DNA from 3 places in the Pelotomaculum schinkii genome. Region 3 is predicted to be linked to each of the others. Evidence: a T-box and tRNA genes for the amino acid it is inferred to sense, from the RefSeq annotation. Region 3 holds a T-box; the other regions hold tRNA genes.
What was found. The T-box of region 3 lies ahead of leuS (leucine--tRNA ligase). A T-box ahead of a tRNA ligase gene usually reads a tRNA of that ligase, here a tRNA-Leu.

Region 1 (10,472 bases), 330 kb from region 3:
ATCAAAAGCCGTAATTTCTATTGTCGGCAGCTTAGTTGGTCAAGCCTTGGATAGGGGCGGGTATTCTACCGCCACGCCGCACGAAATCAGCGGGTGAAAACGGCTTTACAGGAATCACCGGGGCACTGCCCAGCAAGCCGCCGTATTCGACGTAATCGCCCACTTTTTTACCCACCGCGGGAATCATCCGTACAGCGGTGGTTTTTTTGTTAATCATGCCTATGGCTGCTTCATCTGCAATAATCGCGGCGATTGTCTCTGCCGGTGTATCACCTGGTACGGCGATCATATCCAACCCGACCGAGCATACACAAGTCATAGCCTCAAGCTTTTCCAGAGTAAGAGCGCCAGCCTCGGCGGCACGGATCATGCCGGCGTCTTCGCTAAGAGGAATGAAAGCCCCTGAAAGGCCTCCAACGTAGGATGAGGCCATGGCGCCGCCTTTTTTAACAGCGTCATTCAAGAGGGCCAGCGCGGCCGTGGTCCCGTGCGTACCGCATATTTCAATGCCCATTGCTTCCAGGATCTCGGCAACGCTGTCCCCGATCGCCGGGGTGGGAGCCAGCGATATGTCGACAATGCCAAAGGGAACCCCAAGTCTTTCTGCGGCGGTTCGCCCTACCAACTCACCCATCCTGGTAATCTTGAAAGCGGTTTTCTTGATAGTTTCGGCCAGCACTCCAAAGTCTGCTCCCTTAACAGTTTCAACCGCCTTTTTTACTACACCGGGACCGCTTACACCGACGTTGATGACGCACTCCGGCTCGCCGATACCGTGAAAGGCCCCCGCCATAAAAGGGTTGTCCTCCGGCACATTGGCAAAAACAACCAGCTTGGCGCATCCCAGCCCGTCCCGGTCAGCCGTAAGCTCTGCGGTTTTTTTTATAACCTGGCCCATGCGGTATACCGCGTCCATATTTATTCCGGCATGAGTTGTCGCCACATTTACGGAGGAGCAAACCCTGGTTGTGACGTCCAGCGCTTCAGGGATACTGTCGATCAGGCGGTGGTCGGCTCCGGTAAACCCTTTATGCACCAGCGCGGAATAGCCGCCGATAAAATTGACCCCGACAGCGGCGGCAGCATCGTCCATGGTCCTGGCGAAGTCAACCATATCACCCTTTACGCTGCTTTCGGCGACCAGGGCCATGGGTGTCACCGAGATCCTCTTGTTGACAATGGGCAGGCCGTATTCGCGCTCTATCTGCTCCCCGGTTTTGACCAGTTGGCCGGCCAGTCTCGTGATTTTGTCATAAATTTTGGTCCTCGTCTGGCGGGAGTCCGGTCCGGCACAGTCCCGCAGACTGATACCCATGGTAATCGTGCGGATATCAAGGTTTTCCTCCTGCACCATCTTGATAGTTTCCATTATCTCCTGTAAGGTGAGCATCTTATTCCCCCCCGGCTAAATCCTGTGCATGAATTTGAAGACATCTTCGTGCTGAGCATCGATCCTCACACCCAGTTCAAGTCCCTTTGCGGCCAATCTTTCCTTTAAGGTGCTCAAGTCCACAGGGCTGCCGGACATATCCGCAACCATGACCATCACCAGAAATTCCTGCAAAATGGTCTGGCTGATGTCCAGAATATTAATGCCGTTTGACGCGAGTACCTGGGCCACTCCGGCGATAATGCCCACGCAGTCCGGCCCCACGACGGTAACTATGACCCGGTTCCCCTTTGATTCAGTCTTCTTAAGCTCCGCAAGCATCATAGTTCTCCCCTTTAACAAAAAAATTAAAGCTGGCGGCCAGCTTTGCTTACGCATATAGAGTATGCGATATTCCCACGAAATATGGGGAAATATAAAATAATCTTAACCTTGGCTGATCTAAAAGTCAAACCTTTTTACGGGCGCCTGACGCAGGCTTATTATGCAAAAGCTGCAAGTTGGGTAGTGTGTGAAGACGTGGATAATTGCAACACTGGAGTTTGAAAGCTTCAAAGTTCCAGCCCTCGAAGAAACCTACCGCCGCTTGTACTCCGGCCTCGAATAACGCATCCTTTTCCTTGTTGATGGTGTCAAAATCAGTAGTCTTAATCCCAAGCGAGGGTATTGAAATGGTGCGGAGGCTGCTTTTGAGGTTCGACTCATGGATTTTGTCATGAGCTTCCAGCATAGTTGAAAGTATGGCTTTGAAAAGGTCGAAGGGGTTGTTGATGCGCGAGGGTTCGGTTTGATCTTCCTCCACAATTTTAAAGCCAAAAGTCGGCCAGGCGGGGACATCATCGTCGTCGAATACCCAGACTGGAAAATTGCTGAGTACTCCACCATCAATTAAATAGTTTAGTTTCTGTCTATTTTTCAAACTGCTGGAAACAATGCGGCAGGGTTCAAAAAAGAAGGGAAGTGAGGAACTCATCCTTACTGCCTTGCATACTTCCATGCTGTCAGGATCAATACCGTAGTCTATGAAATCGTAGGGCAGCCTTAACAGCTTGCGCCTGGTGACATCTGTGGCGGTAACAACAAGTTTGTAGTGGCGGATAGGATCGCTGTCATACTCTTTCTGGACAAGGTCTTTAAATGTGACAATCCCTTTTGCGGCCAATAATCCCCGGATCAGGCTTTCCAGGTGATTTCCCACGTAAAGACCGTGCTTGAACCACAGGTTAAGCGCATGACCGATAATGGGTATTCGTCCCACCCAGTCAACATCCTTTAAGTATCTGAAATCAAGTTTCCAGATCTGCTCTTTAATTTCAAGCGCCGAATACCCCGCCGCAACCAGGGCTGCGATGATTGCGCCGGCAGAAGAGCCAGCCACGTTTACCCACTGGTAACCCCGCCTCTCGGCTTCAAAAAGAGCGCCTAGCATACCGAAGGCTTTAACGCCGCCACCTTCAAAAATTGCATCAGCCTTTTTCTTCAAAATTATCACCCCCTCCGAAAAATATTATTGAGCCGTGTTGAAAAAGGTGACAATTATATTTAACTTACTTTAATCGGGCTAATGCTTGTGTTTTATTGTTGACAGAACACGTGTTCTGATGTAGTATGATAACAAACATATGTACGACAAGGGGGCGTCTTGATGGATAGAGTTATGAGAATTAAAGAAGAGTATGCGTGTTATACGGACTTCGTGTTGATCGACCGGTTATTGGATTGGTTGGAGAGGGAGGACGGGGAGCTGGAGATATTGGCGGGTTTCTGGCTTTGCCTGGCTGCTGTGACCTACTTTGCCGCACATCTGGTCCGGGCTTTCATGAGGTGATAGTTGCCGCAACAATAAAATAAAAAGCCCCCCGAACCCGGAAGCCTTGATTTTAATTGGTGCGGCAGAAAGGACTTGAACCTTCACATCCTTACGGACACAAGAACCTGAATCTTGCGCGTCTGCCAATTCCGCCACTGCCGCATGTAGAGCTGTGAATTTTTGAAGTAAGTATTTCTGAATATTTACTTGGGGAGGTTTATAATTTATTTAAAAGTTTCTTGAATTTCTTCAATCCAGACTTTGCCTTCCAACCCGTCAGTTGATTTGTTAATTTTTTCCAACACAATCTTATATCCATCGACTTCACAAATTTCTGTGCACTCAAAATTATCTTTAACCCAGGAAAATTCCTTGTTAATCTCTTCACTTTTTTTTTGAAATAAATCATCGGTATCTTTAGCTACTTTAAATTCACCTTTTTGAGCATATTCGCAAAGCCAATAGAGTTTCATCGTTCACTCTCCTTTTTTAAGGTAATTGTACCATAATTTTGATTGGGCGTAAATTTTAAATATCGGCAATATTAGAGGGTGACAACAAAAAGGCTAGAACCCTGTGTAAGTGTTCTAACCCTGAAAAAAATATTGGTGCGGCAGAAAGGACTTGAACCTTCACACCCTTACGGGCACAAGAACCTGAATCTTGCGCGTCTGCCAATTCCGCCACTGCCGCATACAATTAAATTTATTCCGGCGAAAACCGCATAGATACTATAGCATAATTATTAATGACCTGTCAACAGCCATGAAGTCTGTAAATTAAGGGATTTGACTTTAACCTGTGTCATTAATTCACTTTAAAACGGCGCATTTCATTTGCCGTTCAGGGGCAACCTTTAACTTAAAGAAAGGGAGGCGCTTATGGGCAAAAGGGTGAAAGGTGTTTTAAAGGGATGTAAAGTCCCGTCGACTGCAACAATGGGCTATAAGGAAACATGGGATATGGGCAAGGCGGCCAACTCCAAGAAAAGGTGGAAGTTGACCCCCCCTGACAGGCCCAGCGTATAAAAATTTAGCATATCAAAACGGGGTTTGGCTATCCGGTCGAGCCCTGTTTGATTTTATGCTATTAATATTTGTTAACATATCGACAGCAACTGGACTATTTGACGTTTTCCGGATATGATAACCTTGGCCTCCCAAATTTGCTCCCGGAGCGTGTGTACCATGGACAGGGAAGAAGATTACTATGGGCTTGAAGATGGCTATGCAGAGGAAAATACTGACGGTGAAGAAAATACTGCCGGCCGGCCGGCTCTTTTTAGGTTTGCTGCACTAATAACGCTTTTGGCTTTTATCGGTCTTGTTGCTGCCACATCCCTCCAGTCATTCGGGAACGCTCCGTTAGCTGAGCTAATTACCGAATCGCTTCACCTGAAAAAAGATATAGATAATGAAATGATGCAGGCTGTGGTGCAGGTCCAGGTGGTGGCACGTAAAAATGGTTCCTCTATCACAGTGGAGCAGAAGCGCGGTACTGGGTTTAATATCAACCCGCAGGGGGTAATTGTCACCAATCACCACGTGGTTGAGGACGCGCTAAACGTGGTGGTGGAATTCCCTGACGGCAGAGTTTTCAAAGCCGTTAACTGGTCCGGCAGGTCGGAATATGACCTGGCGGTAATAAACCTCGACGGCGCCGAGTTGCCGGTGGTTGCCCTGGATGCACGGTGCGCGCCCCAGCCAGGTGACAGGATCAGGGTAGTTGGCAACCCGCTTTCACTCAACAATATTGTTGTTGAAGGCACGGTGCAAGAGTACCTGATTGTTAGGGGCAAAGCAGAGCAGGTATTCACCATTGACGCCCCTATTTATGCGGGAAACAGCGGAAGCCCGGTCTACAACCGGAACGGTCAAGTGGTCGGGGTGGTCTTTGGCACTATGCATCGTACCGAGAACGGTAAGGAGAAGGTTATAGGCCTGGCTATTCCAATTATTGAGGTGTTGAGCTTAACCGGTTAGTTACCAGGTGAAACCTCTACCTTTTACCTCTACCGTTTCGGTGATATAGATGAAAGCCTTTTTATCAATTGAATGCACGATTTCTTTGACCCTGGGGATTTCATAATGACTGACGACACAGCTAATCACTAGCTTTGGTTGTCCTGAATATGCTCCCTGACCCTCCAGGTAGGTTACCCCCCGGCGCATTTCATGCATGATGCGGTCAGCAATTTCAGAGCTTTTATCTGAGATGATCATGACTGACTTGTTGTGGTTAAACCCTTCTATAACCGTGTCGATAACTTTCCCCCCAACCCACATGCTGATGGCGGTATACATGGCAATCTTCAGGTCGAAAAAATACAGTGAGGGGAGCAACACCGCGATGTTGCAATAGAAGGAAGTAGCCCCAACGGAAATGTTCTTCTTTTTTTTCGCGATCATAGATATGATATCGGTTCCTCCGGTGGAGGCTCCATATTTTAATACGATGCCGCTGCCCAGACCTGTGACAATGCCGGAGAAAAGGGAGGCCAGGAACAGGTCAAGCCCGTATACAGGTATGTATGGTCTGGATAGAGGCAGGACGAGAATGAGCACGATTGTTCCTGCGGCGCTGTAAATGATAAACTTGTGGTCAAGTTCCTTCAGACCCCAGATAAAAATAGGTAGATTTATGAGAAAAATACCAAGGTAGACAGGAAAGCCGGTAAGATAATTGATCATCAGGGACAGGCCCGACACTCCCCCCGACAGCAGCCCGTAGGGGATAATAAAGGCGTTGATCGAAATTGCAATTAAGGCGGCGCCGGTGGCAATGCCCGCCAGCCTTATTGAGACTTTTTTCCCGGCTCTGCTGAGCCTGGCCAGTTTTACCCTTGTTTTTCTCTTCATGGGTGAAATTATAGCACCATCCTCTAACTCAATCAATTAATTATAAAATATTATGGCCATCTCCTTTAACCCCGATCGGGCAGCCACGAGCCCTTTTTAAGGTCCTACATAACTTGGGCCTTTTGTACTATTTACTTGCACTATTAAAAAATATATAAATAAGGTTGCAAAATCTTTCGTATAAAGGAATGATTAATCCAGAGTTTATCGAATATCTATCGAAAAGGTAAAGAGGTCCGACTAATGTTAGACATTAATGCACTCGACCGGATTCTCAATCAAATATTTAAGGATACGCTGGATGCGCTTGATCGCAGGAAAATTCAGGTATACAATGTCTTGGAAAACTCACGCCTGGAGTTTGCCAGGCTGACAGAAGAGTTAACCAGGGTTAAAAAGGAACTTTTGGAAGTTCGGGCGCAGGTGGATGATTTATCCTATAAAGGGAAAAAAGCCACTCTGCGTTTGATGGAAATTAAGAAAAATTTTAACAAGTATACCGACGAGGTTATTAAAAACGTTTATGACCATACTTATAACCTCCAATTGGAAATATTCAAGCTGGGTGAGAAAGAAAAGGCTTTAGAGCAGCAATGCGCTCAAATTGAAAAGAGCTTGCAACAGTTTCGGGAGACTGTAGCGCGGGCTGAAAAAATAATCGCTCAGGTCGGTGTTGTTTACAGTTTTCTGGGTAGTGGGCTGAATGACCTCAGTTCGAAAATTGGCGAGTACCGGCAAGCGCAGCACCTTGCCCTGAGCATCATCAAAGCCCAGGAAGAAGAACGTAAGCGGCTGGCGCGGGAAATTCACGACAGCCCGGCTCAATCCATGGCCAATATTGTAATGAGGGCGGAGTATTGCCTGAAACTTCTGGACCTGGACCCGGCTAAAGTCAGGGAAGAGCTGGTCGCTTTACAGGAACTGGTCCGCATGAGCCTCATGGACGTCAGAAAAATCATTTTTGACTTAAGGCCCATGGTCTTGGACGACCTGGGGTTGGTTCCCGCTATAAAAAGATACCTCAGCGACTGCAGGCTGCAGAACGAACACCCAATAGAATTTCTTTTCTTTGGGCAGCCGAGACGACTGGACACTTCTGTCGAGGTAGCTTTGTTCAGAATTGTGCAGGAAGCGGTAACCAACATTAGAAAGCATGCCCAGGCTAACAATGCTCTGGTTAAGGTAGAAGTGCTTGAGAACAAGATAAATATACATATCAAGGATGACGGTCTCGGCTTTGAGCAGGATAAGGTGATGGTAGAGCGGTCCGCTGAGGGATACGGTCTGGTTGGCATAAGGGAGAGAGTGCAGCTTTTAAAAGGAGAGATGAGTATCACCTCTTCTCCCGGTAATGGTACGGCATTATGTGTTTCGGTCCCTACAGACTATTAATGCTTGTCATAACTTCGTTATTTGGGGGGAAACCGGTTCTATGGAGAAAGTAAAGGTGTTGATCGTCGACGATCATGCTCTGGTTAGAGAAGGGTTAACCAAAATTTTATCGACCGAAGAGGTCATCAAAGTTGTGGGTGAGGCCGAAAATGGCGCTCAGGCCGTTGAACAGGCTTTCCGAATGCAGCCGGACGTGATTCTGATGGATATCAATATGCCGGTTACCAACGGAATTGAAGCTACCCGGGCGATTAAAAATGAGAAACCTGAGATCGGTATAATTGCCTTGACTATCCATGACCAGGAGGAATACCTTTTTGAATTGATCAAGGCGGGAGTGTCCGGCTATATTTTAAAAGATATCAGCCCCAGCGTTTTAATCCAAACCATTCTGGGGGTGGCCAGAGGAGAGTCATTTATCACTCCGTCCATGACGGCCAAAATGTTTAATGAATATGCCCGGCTGTCATCTCAAAACCAACTTGGGACCTCGTCAGAGAGACTGACCAGGCGTGAATTCGATGTGTTGAGACTGGTTGCGCACGGGGAAAACAACCGTGCCATTGCCAAGAAATTATTTATCAGCGAGAAAACAGTAAAGAACCACCTGACCAACATATTTCAAAAACTGGGGGTAGAGGACCGGACCCAGGCAGCCATCCATGCAGTAAAAAACAGACTGGTCAAGCTCTAATCGGTAAGCGTCAATAACCTCATTCCTAACATGAACTTAAAGCCCGCGGCAAACGTGGGTTTTTGTAGTTTATGAGTGAAATTATTGTCAAAGTATAGGACCTATGTCCCCAAAAAAGCTGGATTTTGACGTTTATAAAATGAGACTGGAGAATCATGTCATAACAACAGACAGGTGGTAAGATTATCTCATCAAGCCAGCAGGGAAAGGAAGGATAAAGGATATGACGAACCTGGTTGGGAAATTTTTCAGGGAAGAAACAGGCCAGGGGTTAGTGGAATACGCATTTATCCTGATGCTGGTAGCGTTAGTAGTTATAGCGGGGCTCAAAGTCCTGCCGGAGGGAATCATTGGTGCGTATAACAAAACAACCGATTGTCTCAATTAGCCAGGCAAATTGAGTTAAAAATCTCAAAAGAAAGGTGGTGTAGGATAGTGATCAATGTTTTTAAGAAGCTGATGGTTGAAGAAAGCGGTCAGGGGATGGCTGAATACGGGTTGATTCTCGCCCTGGTTGCCGTTATTGTTGTCGCTGCCCTGACGACGTTGGGCGAGGGTATTAGGGACAAATTAACAGAGGTCAATGGTGAACTAACACCAGAAACAACAGAATAATTCATATCGAATCGCAGTACCAGCATTAATAGTCTTATTATCGGCCCTACTTGAGCTTCCTTGAGTAGGGCCATACTCTAAATACATAAGGGTATATATTCAGTCAACCAGGTGAAAGCATGGTGTTATCATTAGCGAACGACGCAGCCTAGCCGTTAGCAGCACCCGGCGAAGCTGAGGGTAACCGAACTTGCGGCGCGAAACCAGCGGTCTACCAAAGTGGCGTATATGAGTATCAGTATCTTAGAGGTTAATAGGCTCCTTTTATAACCAGTCTACCGCCGCCTTTGCAGCGCCATAAGTGCAGCGACTTAAAAGTCCGTAAATTTATCCTTCAGGTTTCCTCTATCTGTTACGAAAAGGACTTTTAAGTCAAAGCTGCACGCTTTAAATCGGGCAAGTGCCGTCAAAGAATTTGGATTTTAGCGCAAACGTAAAGACAGTTTGCCCTGATTAAAAGTTTGGAAGATGCACTCAGCCAGGCACTTGTTCGGTCCGAAGCGAGCCGTGGTGCTGCCGGCGCGGAGCACTGGAGTGAGCGTTGATAACGCCATGCTTCCACCGCCGGGTTCACTGAAAAGTTACACATAAGGAATTAAACATGTTTATTGAGATTGTTTTATTTGTTGTATTGGCAGTCTGCGTATATACAGACATTACCGCAAGAAAAATTTATAATTTTGTTCTTCTGCCCGCCTGTGTTTCGGCCTTGCTCTACTACCTTCTGACCGGTGGGTTGGACCTGGGCTGGTGGTCGGTCCAGGGCTTGCTTTTGGGGATTGCCCTGCTGGTCATCCCTTTCGCGATGGGCGGTATAGGTGCGGGAGATGTAAAACTATTGGGTATTATCGGGGTTTTAAAGGGGCCTGAGTTTGTGGTAATCGCTTTTCTCGCAGGCGCTATCGTGGGTGGGGTCATGTCGGCAGTCTATTTGATAAAACAAAAAAAGATGCTGTCTATCTTAAAAAATATTGGATATAACATATATTACCTGGCTATAGGGGCGCCACGAATAAAGGTTATTGACGACAACGGCCAAACAGCGGTTACCATCCCTTACGGCGCGGCTATTGCTCTTGGCGCTGCCGCCGCATATTTCGTGAGGTGATCTTAATGCGGCTTATTAAAAAATTGATTAAGAACAAACAGGGGCAGGCGCTGGTGGAACTGGCGCTGGTACTCCCTATTTTGATTATGTTGGTTATGGGTACGGTCGAATTTGGACGGATCTTTCACTCCTACCTGCTCATAACAAACGCTGCCAGGGAGGGCGCCCGGGCAGGTATCGTTGGTTTAGACGATACCGCAATCAGAACAAAGGTAAAAGATGCGTCTGTTTCACTGGGACTTACAGACTCTCAAATTTCAATTGAACCGGCCCAAAGTTCCCGGGTAAGGGGTGTCCCGCTGACAGTCCAGGTCAATTATTCTATAGGCTTGATCACCCCGCTCCTTGACGCGGTTCTGCCGGACCCGTTCCCCTTAACGACCTCAACCACAATGAGGGTAGAGTGAAAATGAGGTGGGTTAATGAAAAGATTTAAAAAAATCTTTTGGCGCTTTACCAGTGACCAGCGGGGCATGGCCCTGGTTTTAGTAGCTGCCGGTATGGTGGCTTTTACCGGCTTTATGGCCCTGGTAGCCGATGTCGGGCTGCTTGCCCTCAACAAACAAAGACTTGTCAATGCCGTGGATGCCGCTGCGCTGGCTGGG
Region 2 (10,472 bases), on a different contig from region 3:
TTTGTTTTCCAATACAGCCGCAACCAGCCCGGACAATTTTAACTCGAAAGCTATGGAGGCCTTGAAGGTTGTTTGCGAGGACCCCAACGTCAAAAAATACTGCCATAACGGCAAGGAAACCATCTGGCTGCTGCAGCGCAGCGGCATCGGCTTCAAGCACCTGGCTTTCGACACCATGATCGCTGCGTACCTGCTCAACCCGGCTAACCCCAACCGCGAACTTGAGGATGTCTCTTTGGAACATTTGAGCGAGGTACTGCCCAGGGGCAAGGACCAGCTCCCTGCCAGGGCGCATTGCATCCTGCAATTGGTTGAGGTGCTGGACAATAAGCTGAAGCTCCAGGAACAAGACCGGCTTTTCTATGACGTGGAGATGCCTCTGGTTGCAATCCTGGCCAGCATGGAAATCGAAGGGATCACGGTAAATAAAAGCAAGCTGGAAGAAATGTCAAGAGATTTGGGCAGCTTGATTGACAATCTGGCGGGCGCCATTTACCGGCTGGCCGGCCAGGAATTTAATATCAACTCACCCAAACAGCTGGGCAAAGTCCTGTTTGAGGATTTGAAGCTCCCTGCGGGTAAAAAAACCAAGACCGGTTATTCTACCGATGCAGAGGTATTGGAGGAACTAGCCATGGCCCACGAGGTGGTAGCCAAAATTTTGGAGTACCGCCAGCTGGTAAAGTTGAAGTCAACCTACACCGACGGGCTGGCAGCTCTGACCAACCCTAAAACCGGCCGCCTGCACACTACTTTTCACCAGACGGTTACCGCGACCGGGCGGTTGTCCAGTTCAGAGCCTAATTTGCAGAATATACCGATCCGTCTGGAGGCAGGACGCCTGATCCGCAGGGCTTTTACTGCCTCCAAGCCGGAGAACCTGCTTTTGACTGCAGACTACTCGCAGATTGAGCTGCGCATACTGGCTCATGTAAGCGGTGACCCGGTGCTGATTAATGCCTTCAATAACGGGGAAGATATCCACACCAGGACTGCCGCGGAGGTCTTTGACGTCTCCCCGGAGGACGTGACGCGGGAGATGCGCAGCCGGGCCAAAGCCGTTAATTTCGGTATCGTCTACGGCCTGAGCGATTTCGGCCTGAGCAGGGACATCAAGGTATCCCGCCAGGAGGCCAGACGGTATATTGACAGCTATTTTGCCCGTTATGCCGGAGTTAAGAACTACATCGAGCGGGTGATCCGCGAAGCGCGGGAAAAGGGTTATGTTACCACTCTTTTAAACAGGCGCCGCTACTTGCCCGACCTCTTCAGCCCCAACCGCACTCTGCGTAATTTCGGTGAGAGGACGGCCATGAACACCCCTATCCAGGGCAGCGCCGCGGATATCATCAAGCTGGCCATGGTCAATATCCACCGCGAGCTGGGCGAACATGGCTTCACAGCAAAAATGCTCCTCCAGGTGCACGATGAGCTTATTTTTGACGCTCCAGCAGGAGAAATAGACGGGCTGAAGGAGCTGGTCAGGCACTGCATGGAAAATGCCCTGGTCTTGGACGTACCGCTCACCGTCGATATTAAAATAGGGCCAAACTGGTACGACGTAAAAAGGGTCTAAGGAGATGACATAATGCCGGAACTTCCCGAAGTGGAAACCGTCAGGCGGACACTTGAGCCCAAACTTGCGGGGCTCAAGTTTACTGCTGTCCAGATACTGATGCCCAAGGTTATCAAAACCCCGGACCCTGATCAGTTCAAAGAAATTATCCTGGATAAAAAAATAATAAAGATCAACAGGCGCGGCAAATACCTGCTTTTACACCTCAGCGAAAAATACACCCTCCTGGTACACCTGCGCATGACCGGCAGGCTTACTTATTCAGAAAAAGAAGCGCCTGTAGCCAAGCACACCCATGTTATCTTTACGCTGAGCAACGGTTGCCAGCTCCGCTTTTGTGATACCCGCCAATTTGGAAGGCTGTGGATGGTCCCCGTGCCTTCCCTGGAAGAACTGGCCGGATTCAAGGACTTGGGTGTTGAGCCCCTGGACGACCGTTTCACCAGGGATTACTTAAAAAAAGAGCTGCGCCGCCGGCATGCCCGGATTAAGCCACTGCTGCTTGACCAAACCTTTATCGCGGGACTGGGCAACATCTATACCGATGAAGCGCTGCACCGCGCCAGGATCAATCCGGAACGCCTCTGCACAACATTAACCCCCCGCGAAATCGCCCACCTCTATCATGCTATCCAGGAGGTGCTCCAGGAAGGCATCGAAAACCGGGGTACCACAGTGCGGGACTTTATTGACGGCAACGGCCGGGCCGGCGGCTACCAGGAACTGCTGCGGGTCTACAGCCGGGAGGGTGAACCCTGTCCCCACTGCAACAGGCCCATCGTCAGGAAAAAGGTGGGCGGCCGCAGCTCCTACTACTGTCCCTTCTGCCAAAAAATTTAGTCTTTCGTTGGCTATATTCCAAACCGGGGAATCCTTCGAAGATGTCAGTAACCAACTGCTCCAAGCCTCCATAGATTAAAAGGGAATGAACCCTTTTGGCAGGAGGCAAAGAACATTGGAAATACCTTTATATATCCTTTTTGCCCTGGCGCTGAATGTTGACTCCTTTAGCACCGGTCTCACTTACGGGGTAAAAGCGATAAAAGTTCCACCTCTGTCGCTTTTAATTATCAGCCTGGTTTCCATGCTCTCAATCGCCATATCAATGGCCGCCGGTCGGCTTCTGGCGGCAAACATTCCGGCTCCCCTGGCTTACCGTCTGGGGAGCGCCTTGCTCCTTTTGATTGGCTTTTGGATACTATTTCAAACCCTATGGAAGAAACAGTTAAAAAGTCGCCTTTCTCCTGAACACCCCTCAGCCAAAAGCGTTGAAATAAGGCTCCGCCCCTTCGGCCTGGTCATCCAGATCCTCAAGGAACCGGCCCGGGCTGACTTTGACAGTTCCGGGGTGATCTCCCCGCGCGAGGCGCTCATCCTGGGGACCGCACTGGCGATGGACGCCTTTGTAGCCGGGTGTGCCGTTTCCCTGCTTGGTTTTTCCATGCTGATCACCGCGCCGGCCGTGGGTCTCGGGTATTTCTTATTGGCCTGCCTCGGAATAGCCGCCGGCCGCAGCAACAGAGCCAGCCTGCTGGAACGGCAGCTCACCGCCCTGCCGGGCTGCATCCTGATTCTGCTGGGACTTCTAAAAATCTGCTGAGCCTTGGAGCGGCGCCACGGTAGAGAATCAAAACCAGCAAATCTGCAACGTTATTTTCGGGGTTGTAAATATTCTTGGAGGAACAATAATAGTCGAAGAAGAAATAAAAAGGGAAGATTTAGGGAGGTTGTCATGCCGGTTATCGGGCTTACAGGAAACATTGGGAGCGGGAAAAGCAGTGTGGCCCGCCTTCTGCGTGATTTAGGGGCGAAAGTTGTCGACGCCGACCAGGTCGCACGGGAAGTTGTGCTGCCCGGCGCCCCGGCCCTGGCAGAATTGACAAGAGAATTTGGGCCTGACATCCTGGACCCGGCTGGTTCGCTGGACCGTAAAAAAATGGGTTCAATTGTTTTTGCCGATCCCCGGGCCAGGGCCCGCCTAAACCAGATCACCCACCCCCGCATTAAGGAGGCAATCGACCGTGTCATCACCTGTTTCAGGCAGGACCCGCATGCCTCTTCTCCTGCCGGGGTACTGGTCATCGAGGCCCCCCTGCTGATTGAAGTGGGACTGGACCGGGATGTTGATGAGGTATGGGTGGTAAAAGTTGACGAGGACAAGCAGGTCGAGCGGCTGGTTGAAAGAGACGACCTGACCGACCAGGAAGCCCGCAGCCGGATGGACGCACAGCTTCCTCAGGCCGTTAAGCTAAAGTACGCCAAAAGAGTCATAGATAACAGCGGTGATTTTTCAGCCACGAGAAAACAAGTGGAACATAACTGGGATGAATTCCAAAAAAAACATCTCTAGGGTAAGCGCAGCATATAAACATTATATAAGCTCAAAAATCTAAGCGGAGTGATATGTTTGTCGGCAGTGTCTCGCAAAAGGATCAACAAGAAGAAGATGCAACGCAGAATACTCCTTATTTTTCTCTTACTGCTGGCAATACTCAACTTTGACAGCATCGTCCGTTTTTTTAACCCGCTCCCTTATCATGACACCATAACCTTTTACGGCAAGGTCTACAATGTGGACCCTGCGCTGATTGCGGCTGTGATTAAAGCTGAAAGCAACTTCAACAGCAAAGCGGTTTCGGTGCGGGGAGCCAGGGGACTGATGCAAATTATGCCCGAGACCGGCCTCTGGGCAGCCAGCCAGACGGGTGAATCTGCATTTGACAGCGAATTTCTTTTCGACCCGGAAACCAACATCAAGCTCGGGACCTGGTATCTTTCCGACCTGGGCAAAGAGTTCGACGGCAGTACCGTTCTGATTCTCGCGGCTTATAACGGAGGGCGCGGGAATGTCAAAGACTGGCTTGCAGGAAAGACCCTGATTAACCCCGAAGCCTCCATTTCCCAGATCCCTTTTCCTGAAACCAGACACTATGTGAAAAAGGTTTTACTTTATTACCGGCTCTACAGCTACTTATACAAGTAGGGAGGCTTATTTAGCCTCCCTACCGCACGCTCAGCGGGCAAACACGTGCCTGCCGATTTGGGTCACGATTGGCCGGGACCATACCCACTGGCTGCTGGACTTGGCCGGGTTCCAGAAGTAAAGGGCCCCGCCGGTGGGATCACTGCCGTTTAAGGCTTCAATTGCAGCATTCATCGAGTCCCGGCTCAAGGGCCTCTGGAACTGGCCGTTGCTGACCGACTCGAAAGCGTCTCGTTCATAGATAACCCCCGGGATAGTGTGTGGAAACTCACCGCTTTCGGTCCGGTTCAAGATAACAGCGCCTACCGCTACCTTGCCCTGATACGGTTCGTCGGCAGCCTCACCCTCGATAACCTGGGCCAACAGGTTGACACTGGCGCGGTCCACCTGGCCGCCTCTGGAGGTTTCGGGAACCCCGCTCCGGCCGGCTTGCGCCGGTTGCTGCACGTCCCCGGACAGCTCTTCCGGCGGCGCAGAAATAATCTGCTGCTCCTCTTTAACCGGTTTCATGATTTTCTGAAGGGCTGCTCCCTGATGCAGCAACAGAGCGGCCGGAAGCAACATTACACATGCTGCCAGGCATATACCCATCTTAGTTTGGTCATATTGTCTGCAAAGCTTGCCTATTACTATCTTAAGCTGTTCAAGTTTAATACGCTTGCAAACCTTCAACAATCTCATTAAATCCAACCTGATATGGTTCATTAGCTTGGATATCTTCATATCATATCACCCCATTTTCATTTTCCCGGGGACTTTATGAGTATAACCTAAGGATTTATGATAGTCAAAGGTAATATTTGAGACAAATTAAAATTACAGCTGATAGACTGTTTTTCAAGCAACTTTGAAAACATCAACTAAAGAACTTAAGATAGAATTCATTTGTTCTTTCTAATTCAATCAAATACAAAAAATATGTAGGTGCGAATTCATTCGCACAAGACCTCAAAGGAATACAGTATAAATCCCTTAAACTGCTGGACAGAGCAAGTGTGATTAAATAACACTTCATCATAACTGGTTAAGACCAATATAATGTGAGATTAAAAAGCAAAGTTAGTTCATCTCAGCGCTTTTCCATTAAGGTAATCGAATTTCTTCCCCTGGTAAATATCCTTCTGCTCCAAATACTCCTCAATACGCTGTTTTACCAGCCACCAACTGACGCCCCAGTTGCTGAATAGAAGGCTGTCCTTGGGGCCGCGGCCAACCAGTCGCTGGATTACAACGGACGGCTCCAGGTAGGCCAAAAATTCCCCCACCCTTTCCACATAATCCTGCAATGATATAACCTCAAACTCTCCGCGCTCGAACATGTCACCAAGCGCTGTTCCCCGCACCACATACAGGGAATGTAGTTTTACATATTCCACACCGAGGGCGGAAAGGATTTTAGCGTTTTCCACAGTGTCGGCCAGTTCGTCCCAGGGCAGATTCAGGATCAGGTGCGCACAGGCAGCAAACCCGTGTTTTTTGATCCTCAGTACGGCATCGATAAACTCCGCCAGGGTATGTCCCCGGTTGACCCTGGCCAGGGTGCGATAGTTAACCGTCTGCAGGCCAAGCTCAATATTGATATCCACACCATGGTCTTCCTTTACCGCATACAAAAAATCCAGGTAACTGTCGTTTACACAGTCAGGCCTGGTTGAGACGGATATGCCCACCACGTCCTGGTCCAAAGCGTCCAGAATATTTGCCTTGAAGCGGTCAAACGGCAGGTATGTATTGGTGAATGCCTGAAAGTAAACAATAAATTTTCCGGCATTGTATCGTTTGCGAAAGAACGCTTTATTCATGGCCACCTGCTGTCCTACTGCCAGATCATTGGACAAACACTCGAACCCTGAACCATCTTCATCGCAAAAGATGCACCCGCCCCAACCGACTTTTCCGTCACGATTGGGGCAGGTCCCAGGCAGGTTGACCGGGAGTTTGTATACCTTTTCTCCAAATTTCTTGACCAGGTGTTCTGAATACAGGTTGTAGCGGTTTTTCCCCATTGGCTCCCCCACCTTAATTGAAATATAAATTTATATTACCACGTGGATAATAGTTTGGAAAATCCAGCCTTTCCAGTCTGTGGAAGACAGCTTTAATCTTGCAATGCTTTGCCTCACAGGTTATTATAGACTAAGATTATTTTTGAGCGGCAAAATCTTTTATTTAGGTAAAGGGGAAAAGTGGCTGAGTGGTTAATGAAAATATGCTGTCCCGTTTCGCTTTAACCCTAAAGCTGTGCTGGCATTATATTGTTGCCCTCAGCGTGCTGGCAGCAGTGTTTTACCTTATATTTCCAACCCTGGCAGTTGTACCGGTAGTTCTGATCGTCTTTGTTTTATTCTTTTTCCGTAATCCTAAAAGGAATGTCCCTGACGACAAGAACTGTATTCTTTCTCCGGCGGACGGCGTGATTATGGAGATTGACGAGGTGATTGAAGACAGGTTTATCCAGGGTCCTGCTATACGCATCAGCATCTTTCTATCTATTCTAAATGTTCACCTCAACCGCTCCCCCTTGCAAGGTGAGGTAAGGTACAGGTACTATCGACCGGGCAAGTTTATCCCGGCCTTTAAAAGCCACGCCTCAGATATAAATGAGAAGAATTTTATAGGCATAGAAAGCGGCGATTTTAAAGTGCTGGTCTGCCAGATTACCGGGTTCATCGCCCGCCGTATTAAGTGCTGGGCGGACGAAGGGAAAAGGTTGGCAGTTGGAGAATTAATTGGTATCATAAAATTTGGCTCGGGTACTGAAATATTCATTCCTACCGGCTCTGATTTATATGTCAAAAAAGGTGATAAGGTCAAGGCTGGAGAAAGTGCCCTGGGAATGCTCCCGCCCGGCTTAGACGATAATAAATGATGGGGGTGAACATATGAGCAGGATGGAGATAATGCCAAACTTATGTACAGCCGCTAATTTACTGCTCGGCGTATCTGCCATCACCTCTGTAATAAACTACAACTTCCAGTTAAGCGTTGTCCTTATTGTACTGGCCGCCGTTTTGGACCGGGTTGACGGGATTTTAGCCCGCCGCTGCAACGCTGTATCGAATTTTGGCAAGGAGTTTGATTCTCTAGCCGATCTGGTTTCCTTCGGTGTGGCCCCCGCCGCTCTGCTCTACAGCAGTGCGCTGGCGCACCACCTTAGCACCCCGGGGTTGCTTTGCTTTTTGCTCTTCACACTGTGCGGCGCCCTGCGACTGGCCAGATTTAACGTAACACAGTCGACAACCTTTTTTCTGGGTGTCCCTATCACTGCTGCCGGCGCTATACTGTCTATACTGGTGCTCTTGGTACCCAGCACTCCTGCGGTGTTAATTCTCAGCATCATTTTGGCGCTCCTGATGGTAAGCAGCATTCGCATTCCCAAAATCTAAATCATTTAGGTACATATATTAACAATTATCGCAAAAGCGCCTGGATGTGGTCCAGGCGCTTTTATCTTTCTTTAGGTTTTTCTTTATTAGGCCCTCTGGATAAAGCTTGTAATATTATTCTTGACCAGATTCCCGGTCGTACTGAAGAACTCGTCCAGCTCATTATCTACGCTTGCCGCAGCTTTTTCAATGAGGAGCGCCACCTTTTTGGTGTCTATTTCCACTTTGTGTTTAAAGAACATTTGAAGCCTGTATTTTTCGGCCAGGGACTCTGCGTCGGCCTTATCTTGTTCAATTAGCCCGGCAAACTTTTCAACCCTGTAAGGTAATTTTATGTCATTACGTTTCCAAAGGTCGTGTAACATCTCGTTAACTTCGGATATTAAAACACGGTTGGCAAAGGCGCTCTTAAATCGTTCGCTGTAAAAATCACGCGAACTGACCAGCAGCTCAATACCCATTTCGACAATATTATGCGCCTTCCACCAGCCCATGGACAGCGGAATATTGCAGGCCTCCACAGTCTCTAAAATAAACGGCTTGGCCTTTTCAAAACAGTAACCCTTTTCAAAATCCAGGTATTTCTCATCCCCGTAGTAGTCGAGCCCTTTGGGCACAAACCCGTGGGTTAAAAGCGCCTTTCCAAAGTCTAGAAGAGTGTTGTGCTTCTTAAGAAAACTATATATTTCCTCCCCCTTGCTGTGCGACTCATAGTGATCAAAAAGACCCCCGCTAAGTATATCAGGCAGAATACTGCCCAGCGTAACGGGGTCCCCCTTTGTTCTGGTAATCCATTCAGCAAAGCAGATATGGGTCTGTGGATACAATTTTTTCTCCCCCCATAAAAAAACAGCGCCTCCGCCGCCAGTAATAGGTTGTTTTATTTAATCATTTGATAAAATTAGAATAACTTAAATTCTATCAAATTACAACACCTAGATTGGTTATTAAAAGAGGGAGTTTATCAAAAAGGCAAGACTTTCACTTGCTTAAAGAATATCTGTCTGGTATAATAACCTTTGCGAGTACAGGTAGTTCCCTCTCATTAAGGCTTCCAGTAAACATGTCGGAGTGGCGGAATAGGCAGACGCGCACGTTTGAGGGGCGTGTGGGTGACCGTGCGGGTTCAAGTCCCGCCTCCGACACCAGTTAAAAACCGCACATTGTTGGATGTTAAAATTTCTGTCTCATGAACCTGAATTGGGTCTGCGTACCAGTGGATGGTGATACGAGAAGCTTCTGGATCAAATTCCATTCGGCGAATAAATGTACGTATAAACTCCCTACGCTCTCGGTTAGTTCCATGTGCTAAGACCTGATCTAAACTTTGGACGTAATCCCTTAATCGAATAGTGTCTATTTTTTCTAAAGCTGGCTTGGACAGAGCCTGCTTTTCTTTTTGTTTTTCCATCTCGCTGATTTCTACTTTTCTCTGTTTAATGGCATCATTATAGAGCTCGATGTTTTCTCCTGATGCAACAGCTGCAATAAGATTTTTAATTTCAGCTTGTTTCTCAATAATAACCTTTTCAATTTTTTTAGCGGCCTGCCGGTACTCTTTGGTTTCAGCGTCAATTGCAGCCGATATCTTTTCTACCAGTGATTCTAATGCTTCAGGAGAAAACCTTAACCTAATTTGCTTAATTACTTCAGTTTCAAGCCAAATCTTATCCACCCTTACATCCTGGCAAGCCTCTCTTCCTTGATAGGTTATTGTACCACAGCGGTACTTGTTAGCGTGTCGCCCCCCTTGTATATAGCTCGCCATTCTTCCTCCACAAGCTAGGCAAACAAAGAAGTCCTCCCCATCATAATTTTTACCGGTGAATAGCCAGGGGCTGTCATGTAAGCGGGGCGGAGTTTTACTTCTTTGTTTTCTTCCACACAATTTCCGAGCTAATAATGCTTCTTCCTCAGTAATAATAGCAGGGTGTGCATTTGCAACTTTTACCCATTCGTCTTTATCTTTAAAACGTGTACCCTTGGCCTGTCTATCTTCACGATTCCAGAAGGCATAGCCGGCAGTCTGAAGCAGCCTGTCCTCTCTAAACAACTCACTAATAAAACTTACGCAAATTGGCCTTCCCTCAGGACTTTTCACTCCCTGGGAGTTCAAATATTCAACTATTGCTTTATGTGACATTCGCTTTTTTATTTTACACTCCAACACAATAGTTTTTAACAGCGGCCCCCATTCATCGTCAACCTCCCATAGTTGTTTATAAATTGGGAATCCTCGATGATCAACTCCGCGCTCTACTCGGATATTTCGAAAACCTGCTGGTGCACGACCGCCGTTTTTAAAACACCACCCTGTTTCCGGATCGCGCATTGCAATATTTCCTTTCATTTTTTCCAAAACATGTAATGAAGTTGCAAGACTTTCAGTTTCTGATCTGGTTTCATCTATTGACTCCATCCATTTCCCTTGAATCGTATTCGGGTCATACGGGCTTGTTACTGAAATAACCTGGATACCATGTTCCTCAAGACCAGCTTTTAAGATATTCGCTTTCCGTTTTCTGCG
Region 3 (10,472 bases):
TGCCGGGGCGCCCCAGGACCATCCCGGAGAAACAGGCGGCCGCCGCAGTTGGTCAGGGTGTCCTGATGCATATTTATGAAAAGCTGTTTGCCGAGTACGGGGTCACCGTGGGTCAAGTACTGTTAACCCGCGAGGATTTTTCCGACCGCAAGCGCTTTTTAAACGCCAGGAACTCCCTGCACGCGATGCTCCAGTTCGGGGTCATCCCCGTCATCAACGAGAACGATACAGTGGCGGTGGATGAGATCAAGCTGGGTGATAACGATAACCTGTCGGCCCTGGTGGCCACCCTGATCGACGCCGAACTACTGGTTTTGCTGTCTGACATAGATGGACTTTTTACTGCGGATCCGCGCAAAGAGAAAAGCGCCCAACTGATCCGGGACGTAACGGAAATGACTCCTGAAATTGAGGCCTTGTCCGGTGGCGCAGGCTCCAAACTGGGAACCGGCGGGATGGCTACCAAAATTCAGGCCGCCAGGATTGCCATGCATTCCGGTACTGTCACGGTTATAACCAATATGGAGGAAAAAAATATCATCCGTCGGGTTATTGAGGGAGAGGCGGTGGGTACCGTTTTTTGGCCTTGCGCCAATAAAATGGAAAACAAAAAGCGTTGGATAGCTTTCAGTTCCTCAATTTGCGGTAAGATATTCGTTGATGAGGGAGCCGCCCGGGCGCTGGCTAAACAGGGTAAAAGCCTGCTGCCATCCGGCATAACCAGAGTGGAAGGCTCTTTTGATATAGGCAACACGGTAGTTATCGCCGGACCGGACGGCACAGAGATAGCCAGGGGCATCGTTTCCTACTCCTCGGAAGATATTGAACGGATTAAAGGGGCGCAGACCAGGGACATAGCACGCATCCTGGGGCACAAGGATTTTGATGAAGTTATTCACCGGAACAACCTGGCTCTGGAACTGTAATATTCATATATATGGTTAACGAGTCTAACATGTAAGTTGTTTCTACATTTTACTTGCTTTTCTCCAGATCAGACGTTACAATTGCTTTATGAGTAAAGAGCCAAAACAAATATCCCGGCTTGGCATTATGGGGGGCACCTTTGATCCCATTCATTATGGGCATCTGGTGACCGCGGAGGGCGCCAGGTATGAATACGATCTGGAAAAGGTCATTTTCATCCCGGCCGGTCAGCCCCCTCATAAGCCAAATTTTAAACGAACTCAAGCCTGGCGCCGGTATGAGATGACCAGACTGGCCGTGGCCACGAATCCATTTTTCGAAGAGTCGCCTATCGAAATAGAGCGTCCAGGCCCGACCTACACTATTGATACCGTTCAGGAGATATCCCGCCTTTATCCTGGCGCCCAGATTTTTTTTATAACTGGGGCCGATGCAGTTGCGGAAATACTTAACTGGAAAAAGGTCGAAAGACTCTTATCAATTTGTCGATTTATAGCAGCCACCCGGCCTGGTTATAAACAGGGAGAGATATGGAAGAAAATAGGAGCCTTGCCGCAGGGTCTTAAAAATAATATTTTTTACATGGAAGTACCTGCCCTGGCCATATCTTCCACCGATATACGGCAGCGCGTACGCAAGGGAAAGCCGATTAAGTACCTTCTTCCCGAACCAGTTGAGACGTATATAACGAGCAATAATATTTACCTGGATTGAAATATGGAAAAATCTTTGACTGGTTAAGATTGCATTAGGTTATTCCCTTTTGCAAATAATAGCTTCATTAAAAACAGTTTCTTAAAGGGAAAGAGGTGATTAGTCAATGGCGCGAACCCTATATGTAGGCAATTTACCTTGGGCGACAAAAGCTGAAGATCTTGCTGACGCTTTTTCTGCGCACGGTGAAGTGTTGAGCAGTCGCGTTATTACTGATCGTGAGTCCGGTCGCTCCCGCGGGTTTGGCTTTGTTGAAGTCCGGGATGAAGATGCAGAGACCATGATCGCAGCAATGAACGGGACTGAGCTAAGCGGGCGGGTAATTACCGTCAATGAAGCCAAGGCAAGAGACGACCAGTAGAAATAGAAACCTCCCAAGAGGAGGTTTTTTCTTAACCTTTTATTGAAGCAGGAAACTTCCTGTCGTAGTAGAATACTATGGTGTATTGGAAGATACCCCCACCAACAAGGAGGAGTGACGTTGTTATTAAGTCCACAGGCAATGGTGAATATTGCTGTGCTGGCGGCGGAAGAAAAAAAATCTTGGGACGTGACCGTACTTGATATCAGGAAAATCACTGTTATTGCTGATTATTTTATCATCTGCAGCGGCAGGTCCAAGACCCAGGTGCAGGCCATCGCAGAGAACATTCTGGAAAAAATGGAAAGAGAAGGGGTCACCGCCCAGCGCCGGGAGGGCTTCAGGGAAGGTGAATGGGTACTTTTGGACTTCGGTGATGTTGTAGTCCATATCTTTCAGGATGCTGTTCGCCAGTTCTACAATCTTGAGCGCCTTTGGGGAGACGCGCCGGTGGTAGGGGTTCCGGTAAATATTTAAACAGCTGGCTGCTAATTATAGTTAGTTATATGTTGACAGAAGTTTTGGGTATCTTACAATAAGTCTCAGTTTAACTAGAAAGGCAATGATAGGGAGCAGTAGGCAGCGCAACTTATTCAGAGAGCCGCCGGATGGTGCAAGGCGGTGGGTCAGGCTGGCGAACTCGCCCAGGAGCCGCACGGGGGAAGCAGTACTCCGTGCCGGACGCGCCGTTATCGCGTGAAGCGGGTAAAGACGCGGGGGCTTAACGTCATCGAGCCGGTTTCCTCAAAAAAGGAAATGTTGTTCTGATGGTGGTTGGCTACAGGTTGCTTTGCCAAAAAGGGTGGTACCGCGGGAAAAACCTCTCGTCCCTGTTGGGATGAAGAGGGTTTTTTTATTTATTCTGCTTTTCTATGATGTCGTATGCGAATGAATACGCCCGCATTTTTTTACGAAAACACTATCAATTATGATAGAAACTTGAGGATTTACAGATTTTGTGATAGAATTTTTGGGGGAAGGCGGGCTTTTGCCCGCTTTAATCCAGTAGCGCGCACTTTTGCTATTAGGGGGATGTCCTATTAACGACAAATATAATTTTTCAGAAGTTGAAGCCAAATGGCAGACCCGCTGGGCAGAAGAGGGAACATATGAAATCCCCGATTATTCGGATCGTCCCAAGTATTACTGCCTTGAAATGTTTCCGTACCCGTCCGGCAAACTACATATGGGCCATGTCAGGAACTACTCCATCGGCGATGTGGTAGCCCGGTTTAAAACGATGCAGGGCTTGCACGTCCTTCATCCGATGGGTTGGGACGCCTTCGGCCTGCCGGCTGAGAATGCGGCGATCAAACACGGCGGCATCCATCCGGCCGACTGGACTTTTGCTAATATCGACAACATGCGGGCCCAGTTAAAGCAGATGGGAATCAGCTACGACTGGAACCGGGAAGTTGCAACCTGCCATCCCGGGTACTACAAGTGGACGCAGTGGCTTTTTCTCCAGCTTTTTAAAAACGGACTGGCTTACAAAAAGGAAGCTGCCGTCAACTGGTGCCCTGCCTGCGCCACGGTGTTGGCCAACGAACAGGTCAAGGACGGGGGTTGTGAGCGTTGCAATACCCCTGTGGAAAAAAAGGAACTGGCGCAGTGGTTTTTTAAGATTACCGACTATGCGGAGCGCCTGCTGCAAGACCTGGAACTCCTGCCGGGCTGGCCTGATAAGGTCAAGACCATGCAGGAGCACTGGATCGGTCGCAGCGAGGGCGCGGAGATAGATTTTAAGCTGGACGGACTCGACGGGGTCATCACAGTCTACACAACACGGCCGGATACCATTTTTGGGGTAACTTACATGGTCCTGGCGCCGGAACACCCGTTGGTGGAAAAGCTGATTGCAGGCTCAGAGCGGGAAGCGGAGATCAAAGAGTTTATCCGCAAGGTGCGGAACTTGAGCGAAATCGACCGTACTTCGAACGAGGTAGAAAAGGTTGGTTTGCAGACCGGGGCATATTGTATCAACCCCCTGAATGGGGAAAAAGTTCCGGTACTGATTGCCAACTACGTCCTGCTGGAATACGGCACAGGCTGTGTCATGGGCGTGCCTGCCCACGACCAGCGTGACTTTGAATTTGCCCGTAAGTACGGCTACCCAGTCCGTGTGGTGATCCAGCCGGAGGGCATTGAGCTGGATGCGGCGACCATGGAATCAGCCTATGATGGGGAAGGCTTACTGGTCAACTCCGGTCGCTTTAACGGACTGCCCAATACTCGCGCCATGAAAGAAATCACCAGCGAACTTGCAGGTATGGGTAATGGTAAGTTCCGGGTCAATTATCGTCTGAGGGACTGGCTGATTTCCCGCCAGCGCTACTGGGGCGCGCCAATTCCGATCATATATTGTGAACGTTGCGGGGTTGTTCCGGTACCAGAGACTGACCTGCCGGTGCTGCTGCCCATGGACGTGGAGTTTAAACCCACCGGCAGGTCGCCGCTGGCTGACTGCCCTGATTTTGTCAACACCGCTTGCCCCTCATGCGGCGGGGCGGCGATCAGAGAAACCGATACTATGGACACCTTTATGTGCTCTTCCTGGTACTACTACCGTTACACCAGCCCGAGAGATATTGACGGGCCCTGGGATAAAGCCAAGGTGGACTACTGGCTGCCGGTAGACCAGTATATCGGCGGGGTGGAACACGCCATCCTGCACCTTTTATACTCGCGTTTCTTCACCAAAGTGCTCTATGACTTGAAACTGATTAGCAATCAGGAGCCGTTTACCAACCTGCTTACGCAGGGGATGGTTCTAAAAGACGGGACCAAGATGTCCAAATCCAAGGGCAATGTGGTGAGCCCGGAGGATATTGTGGCCCGTTACGGGGCTGATACCGCCAGGCTGTTCATTCTCTTCGCGGCGCCTCCGGAGCGCGACCTGGAATGGAGCGACCAGGGGGTGGAGGGCTGTTTCCGTTTCCTCAAAAGAGTCTGGCGTCTGGTGGCTTCACTGGCGTCTACCCTGAAAACCGCGCCAAAGCGTCCGTCCAGTGGACTCGTTGGCCTAAACCGGTCGATGCGGAGAGTTACCCACGCCACCATCAAGAAAGTGACGGAGGACATCAGCGCCAGGTTTAATTTTAATACCGCCGTTAGTGCAGTAATGGAGATGGTCAACGCTCTTTACCAGTACAAGGAACTACCCGAAACTGACCGTGATCCGGCAGTAATAAGAGAGGCAGTGGAAAGCCTGCTGCTCCTCTTGGCGCCCTTCGCCCCGCATATAACTGAAGAATTGTGGGAGGAGACCGGTCATACCGGCAGCATCCACCGGCAGCCCTGGCCTTCCTTCGACCAGGCGGCGCTAGTGGAGGATGAAGTCACCATCGTCGTGCAGATCAACGGCAAAGTCCGTGACCGCATGCTGGTACCGGCCGGGATTGGCGCGGCGCAGATGCAGGAAAAAGTAATACAGGATCCGAGGGTGCTGAAACTGACAGAGGGTAAGCAAATCATTAAAGTCATCCCGGTTCCCGGCAAACTGGTCAACATTGTGGTGAAGTAAGTACTGATAATAGTGTTTTTAGCCATGTAGCCGAGCGGGTGGCGCCATGATGGCAACCCCCGCTATGCTTATAAATTGCAAACTGTTTATAAATGTGGGTGCGAATTCATTTTCTCGACCCTACAGGAATGCAGAATATACCCACGTCCCACGTCTCACGTCTCACGACTAATAATCCTAAGCCCATAACGCTACTTTAAATACCTGTTCTAGTATATGCATGTTGTTGCTCAACGGGCAGCAACACTGTTACTGTGGTCCCTTTACCAGGTTCGCTCTGTATTTCAATCCGGCCTCCGTGGTTGTCAATAATTTTTTTGCTTGTAAACATGCCCAGGCCGGTACCGCTTTCCTTGGTAGTAAAAAACGGGTTGAACATATTTTCTAGAGTTTCCTTATCGATCCCCACGCCGGTATCCCTGAAAGAAATTTGCACAAAACCTTCAAGTTCGTTCCATGTGGTTTGTACAAAAATTTTTCCACCTTCGGAGAGGGCGTCAAAGGCATTTTTTATAATATTTATGAAAACTTGTTTTAGTTGACCACTGTCAACAATGATTTTTGGAATATTAACATCAAGGTCTACCTCTATGTTAAATTGGCGAGACAGCGCTTCACTTTCCACAAGCAAAACCACATCTTTTATTATTTCAACTATAGAACACCTGCCAGGTCTGGAATAACCGGGCTTGGCAAACTGCAAAAACTCTGAAATAAGCCTGTTAGCATGGTTTAGTTCGGCCAGCATTATGGGTATATATTCTTCTTTGGGATTTCCCTTTAAACACTTATGCAATAATTGCAAAAAACAGCCGACTGCTGTGAGCGGGTTTCTTATTTCATGCACCATTCCAGCCGCCATCTGTCCCAGGATAGCCAGCTTTTCGGCTTTAACAACTGCGTTTTCCATCTCTTGCAGGCGTGCTGCCGGTGAAAACACGGCCATAGCGCCCACCGTTATACCGGTCCTGTTCCTGACCGGGTAGGTGTTTACCAGACAGGCAACACAACAGGAGACTGTAGTCACGGCTTGGGGCTTAACATTTTGAAACTCTTTACCTGTAATAAGGGTCTGCAGCAATATGTTAAATTCAGTTCCCCGATCGTCCATAAGTTCCAGCAATGGCCGGCCCAGGACTTTTTCACTCTTTAGTCCGAGAAACCTTGACAGGGTCTGGTTAAAAATGCGAATTTTCCTGTGACGGTTAATTACTAATAATCCTACAGGCAGGTGATCTAAAGCCAAGCGGGACCATTCTTCTGCTAATTCCAACAAAATGAGCACACCTCCACAACCGTAAACACCATAAGTTACCTTAAGTGCGGCTCAATGCCATATTTCTCGCATTGTTCCTGGAAATAGACGCTGACCATGTTGCTATTGCTCAGGTAATAAATATTGACCTTTTTTGTTCCGCCTATTTCCAGAATGCCAATGGCGCAAAGTGTATTAAGCGCCAGCTCAACCTGGTGTTGAGAGCGGTGCAAACGAAGGGCCAAACCGCCAACTGTATCTCGTGTATGCGGATTTGCCTGAAAAAAGGTTAACAGTTCAATCCTTATGATACTTTGTAGGACTTGATCAAATTCATCAGTCAATCCTCCTGTCACGGTGCTCCTCCTTTATCCAACAGGTTCTTTGGAAGGGGCATGGCCAGGAACTCGCAGTAATCTCCCCCTATTGATTGGCAGTCCATCTCTTCGCAAATGATTTCTTTATCCAGTATGATGCTGACAAAAGATGCAAATATCCCTCTCAAGAAGTCGCAATTCACCTGCGGAGTCCGGTAAAGGGAGCCGTGCTCTTTTGCTATGAACGCCTGGATAGAATCATAACACCTTAACCTGGCACGGCCATGGGAGGGTTTGAAGGAAACCAGTTCTACATAACCCAACCCAAGATTTTTAATTTCATCTAAAAGTGCTTGTAAGCACTCAACCGGGTCTGGGTATAAACTTTTGGTTTTAAGAGCGACGGAAGACCCCGACCGGTAACCGGCGTCATAAAGCACGTGCTTTAAAGTGTGGGGGGCGTGTTCTTTAATCGACGTCAGCAGGGAGGCAAAGGTCAGATGTGATAGAAGTATAGCCCGCCGGCCTGCTATTTTCAGCATGTGTCCATCGCGGTTAACAATCTCCTCTTTAGGTCTGGTTGTGGGGGACAGCTTCCCGTGGCAGATTCCGCTTTGGTCTGTTTCAACTGTCGCTTCATAATTTTTACCCAGGATTTTGTGTAAAACCGCCTGAAAAGTACCGACACGCGCGCAGTAAAAAAGTAACCCTTCCTCCGGGGCGTGCATGCAATATTTCCGGTAAATACATTTATCACGCTCAATATGTACCAACAGGTCATCCCTAAATTCTTCCATGTGGTAATCCTCACTAAGCAAAAAACCCTTGCTTTCCAGAAAGTCGAGAAAGGTTATACAAACCTCTACGGGGTCCTTTGATGTAAAATGCAGCTCATCATCGTACTCTTCGAGGATATATCGGGCCGGTCCCATCATAATCTGCTCCACCCAATAGCGGTTGCTGAAGGGAACATTTTTGAGTGTCTTACATATGCTCATATACAAATAGTTGATTATTTCCTTGGAAATTACGTCATCTTTCATACGATCACCCCCATATCAGCGGGCACAAGGATGCCGTACACAGGACTTATTGTAAATATGTGGCGAGTGGATACAAATTGCTGGCTTTTTACCTTGCCAATCTGCAATAGGCGCACAGGATTATGCCTGTTGCCGCTGAAACTCATCTTCAGCATAAAATTATAGAGATGACCGGTGATGGTTACCAGCTTGGGTTCCAGGACCCCGCTTACAAATATATCCATAGCCAGGATCCCTTTTTTCCGGAGATGTTTAATCCGGGCCCTGTGAAAATCCAAAATATCAGCGGGATCTATGGAAGTAAATAGGGTGCTCAAACTGTCTACCACCAACCTCACCCTGCGACCGGCGCTGCCACGCAGTACTTCTGTTTCCAGGGCAAAATACTTATCCAGGTTGCGAAGATCCGAAAGGGCGTATTTTTCCAGGCTTTCTCCTTCTTCATAGGCGTCGACAAAGATTAACCTGCCCGTTTCTTCATAAGCAGGGGTGCCGACTTTGAAGTTCAGTAAATGCTCGCGCATCGCCATGGGAGGCTCATCACAGGCTACATAGACACAAGTATCGCCGCATCGCAAACCCTCTTTAATAAATTCCCCCGCCAGCACGGTTTTACCAATACCGGAATCGCCCTCCACCATAATCTGGGAACCATACAACAAGCCTTTCTCAAGGTTGCGATCCAGACCTTCCACTCCAAAATAAGCTCTTTTACTCATCTGAAACTATCCTCCTAGCCGGGGGAATACCTGTATACCCGAAGAATTGATTTCCAACAAGTGGTTGCCCATGGCATGGTTGACTCCCCGCATTTTATATAGCTCCAACTGCCTGACCCGGCGATTTTGCGATAGAATTGACTTAAGCAGGATGGTTCCCTGGACTACTGAATGAATTACTTCAATTTTGCCGTTGTCTGCCAGTTCCCAGGCCGGGCTGATTAATAAAGTGGTGCAGTTAAGGCTGTTTAAATAGGTGACCAGGCTATAGAATTTTTCATGCAGGACAGCTGCGTTGTCAATACGCGAAAGAAAAACATAAATGGAGTCTATTACCAGCCGGCGGGCTCCAAATGATTTTGCCATCTCGCCCAGCTTGATAATAGTCTCATCTATTTCCATCTTGGAAAGAGGCATATACAAAACTCGAAGCTGTCCTTGTTCTTGAAGGGCGGACATATCCCAGTCAAAGCGCCGGGCGTTGGCCATTAATTGCTGCGGGGTTTCCTCGAGAGACAGAAATAACCCTTTGTCGCCGAAGTTCTGGGCTCCCTTAACCAGATACTGCATACCCAATGCTGTTTTACCGGTTCCGGAACTGCCGGCAACCGCTACGCTAAAACCCCTGGGTAACCCACCCTGCAATAATTCGTCGAGCCCCGGCACACCTGTATGCAGCAGCCCGTTTTCCTGGTGTTCCACGACACCAATGTCCACTGAACCAACCAGAGGAAAAACTTTAATCCCTTCATTAGTAATGCGAAAGGTCTGTTTCCCGGGGATGTGCTCCTGGCCCCGGGTTTTGGTTATTTCCATCACCCGGTGCCGGTGCAGGCCCGGACGTTCCCTGTTTTCCAGATGGATTACCGCGTCAACCACGTATTCTTCAAATGCGTAATCCCGGGTCCCATCGCTAACCCGCTCCTTAACCAAAAAGGCTGTCAAGCCCAGACGGCGCAAACCGTTGCAAAAACTATAAACTGATTTACGCAGGAACAGCGGGTTATTAATAACATTTTGAAAATGGCTGATACTGTCGACCAGGATTCTCCTGGCGCCAACCTCGCGAACAACAGTTTCTATAAGGTTAACATCAGGATCCACCAGTACTTCCGGAGAGGTGCATAGGATTCGCAGTTTGTTGGCCTTCTCCAGATCCTTCAGGTCCCAGCCAAAGTTAAGAGCGTCACGGTATATTGATTCGGGTAATTCCTCGCATGTAACAATTACCCCGTGCTCATTAAATTCGGTGATCCCGTGGTAGATGAACTCTATACCAAAAGTGGTTTTACCGGCGCCGGGGACTCCCTCCAGTAGAACAGTATTGCCACGTATAATTCCGCCGTACAACAATTCGTCAAAGCCCTTTATTCCGGTAGGTGCTTTATCCAAAAAGGAATTTCCTCCTTTCTCATAATGAACATTTTTTGGATTGTTGTGACTGTTCAGTTTTCGACATCAATTGGAAATTTCCTTGTGGAAAACGGTGTAATTTATCTTAATATGAAAATTTTAGTTTCTCTGGTTATACTGGGCAACAGTCATATAATATAACAAAACCCGCTCCAATAAAGGCAGCGGGTTTAGGCGAAGTCTTATGTGTTCTTCAAGCG

Region 1: it has a tRNA-Leu gene. The T-box ahead of leuS (leucine--tRNA ligase) is inferred to sense a tRNA for this amino acid. The anticodon was not compared.
Region 2: it has a tRNA-Leu gene. The T-box ahead of leuS (leucine--tRNA ligase) is inferred to sense a tRNA for this amino acid. The anticodon was not compared.

Annotation. Positions count from the first base shown of each region.
Region 1 is NZ_QFGA01000001.1:539,969-550,440, reverse strand. Features, by position in the region: gene Psch_RS02730 (PFL family protein) at 32-1,390, opposite strand; gene Psch_RS02725 (ACT domain-containing protein) at 1,406-1,711, opposite strand; gene Psch_RS02720 (patatin-like phospholipase family protein) at 1,839-2,873, opposite strand; gene Psch_RS02715 (hypothetical protein) at 3,036-3,218, shown strand; tRNA gene Psch_RS02710 (tRNA-Leu) at 3,276-3,362, opposite strand; gene Psch_RS02705 (hypothetical protein) at 3,425-3,673, opposite strand; tRNA gene Psch_RS02700 (tRNA-Leu) at 3,807-3,893, opposite strand; gene Psch_RS02695 (hypothetical protein) at 4,082-4,228, shown strand; gene Psch_RS02690 (S1C family serine protease) at 4,388-5,182, shown strand; gene Psch_RS02685 (YitT family protein) at 5,183-6,058, opposite strand; gene Psch_RS02680 (sensor histidine kinase) at 6,302-7,450, shown strand; gene Psch_RS02675 (response regulator) at 7,491-8,144, shown strand; gene Psch_RS02670 (Flp family type IVb pilin) at 8,368-8,532, shown strand; gene Psch_RS02665 (Flp family type IVb pilin) at 8,580-8,759, shown strand; gene Psch_RS21345 (hypothetical protein) at 9,182-9,313, opposite strand; gene Psch_RS02660 (A24 family peptidase) at 9,361-9,867, shown strand; gene Psch_RS02655 (TadE/TadG family type IV pilus assembly protein) at 9,873-10,274, shown strand; gene Psch_RS02650 (pilus assembly protein TadG-related protein) at 10,290-10,472, shown strand, end outside.
Region 2 is NZ_QFGA01000002.1:1,029,468-1,039,939, forward strand. Features, by position in the region: gene polA (DNA polymerase I) at 1-1,576, shown strand, start outside; gene mutM (DNA-formamidopyrimidine glycosylase) at 1,589-2,416, shown strand; gene ytaF (sporulation membrane protein YtaF) at 2,532-3,176, shown strand; gene coaE (dephospho-CoA kinase) at 3,309-3,926, shown strand; gene Psch_RS15725 (lytic transglycosylase domain-containing protein) at 3,993-4,559, shown strand; gene Psch_RS15730 (cell wall hydrolase) at 4,590-5,282, opposite strand; gene mnmL (tRNA modification radical SAM protein MnmL/YtqA) at 5,624-6,565, opposite strand; gene Psch_RS15740 (phosphatidylserine decarboxylase family protein) at 6,754-7,428, shown strand; gene pssA (CDP-diacylglycerol--serine O-phosphatidyltransferase) at 7,442-7,945, shown strand; gene Psch_RS15750 (hypothetical protein) at 8,032-8,772, opposite strand; tRNA gene Psch_RS15755 (tRNA-Leu) at 9,011-9,093, shown strand; gene Psch_RS15760 (recombinase family protein) at 9,072-10,472, opposite strand, start outside.
Region 3 is NZ_QFGA01000001.1:867,414-877,885, reverse strand. Features, by position in the region: gene proB (glutamate 5-kinase) at 1-926, shown strand, start outside; gene nadD (nicotinate-nucleotide adenylyltransferase) at 1,015-1,641, shown strand; gene Psch_RS04190 (RNA recognition motif domain-containing protein) at 1,748-2,002, shown strand; gene rsfS (ribosome silencing factor) at 2,123-2,479, shown strand; T-box leader at 2,556-2,837, shown strand; gene leuS (leucine--tRNA ligase) at 3,042-5,525, shown strand; gene Psch_RS04175 (two-component system sensor histidine kinase NtrB) at 5,722-6,801, opposite strand; gene Psch_RS04170 (hypothetical protein) at 6,837-7,136, opposite strand; gene Psch_RS04165 (V4R domain-containing protein) at 7,133-8,140, opposite strand; gene Psch_RS04160 (RAD55 family ATPase) at 8,137-8,859, opposite strand; gene Psch_RS04155 (ATPase domain-containing protein) at 8,866-10,251, opposite strand; gene Psch_RS04150 (sigma-54 interaction domain-containing protein) at 10,466-10,472, opposite strand, start outside.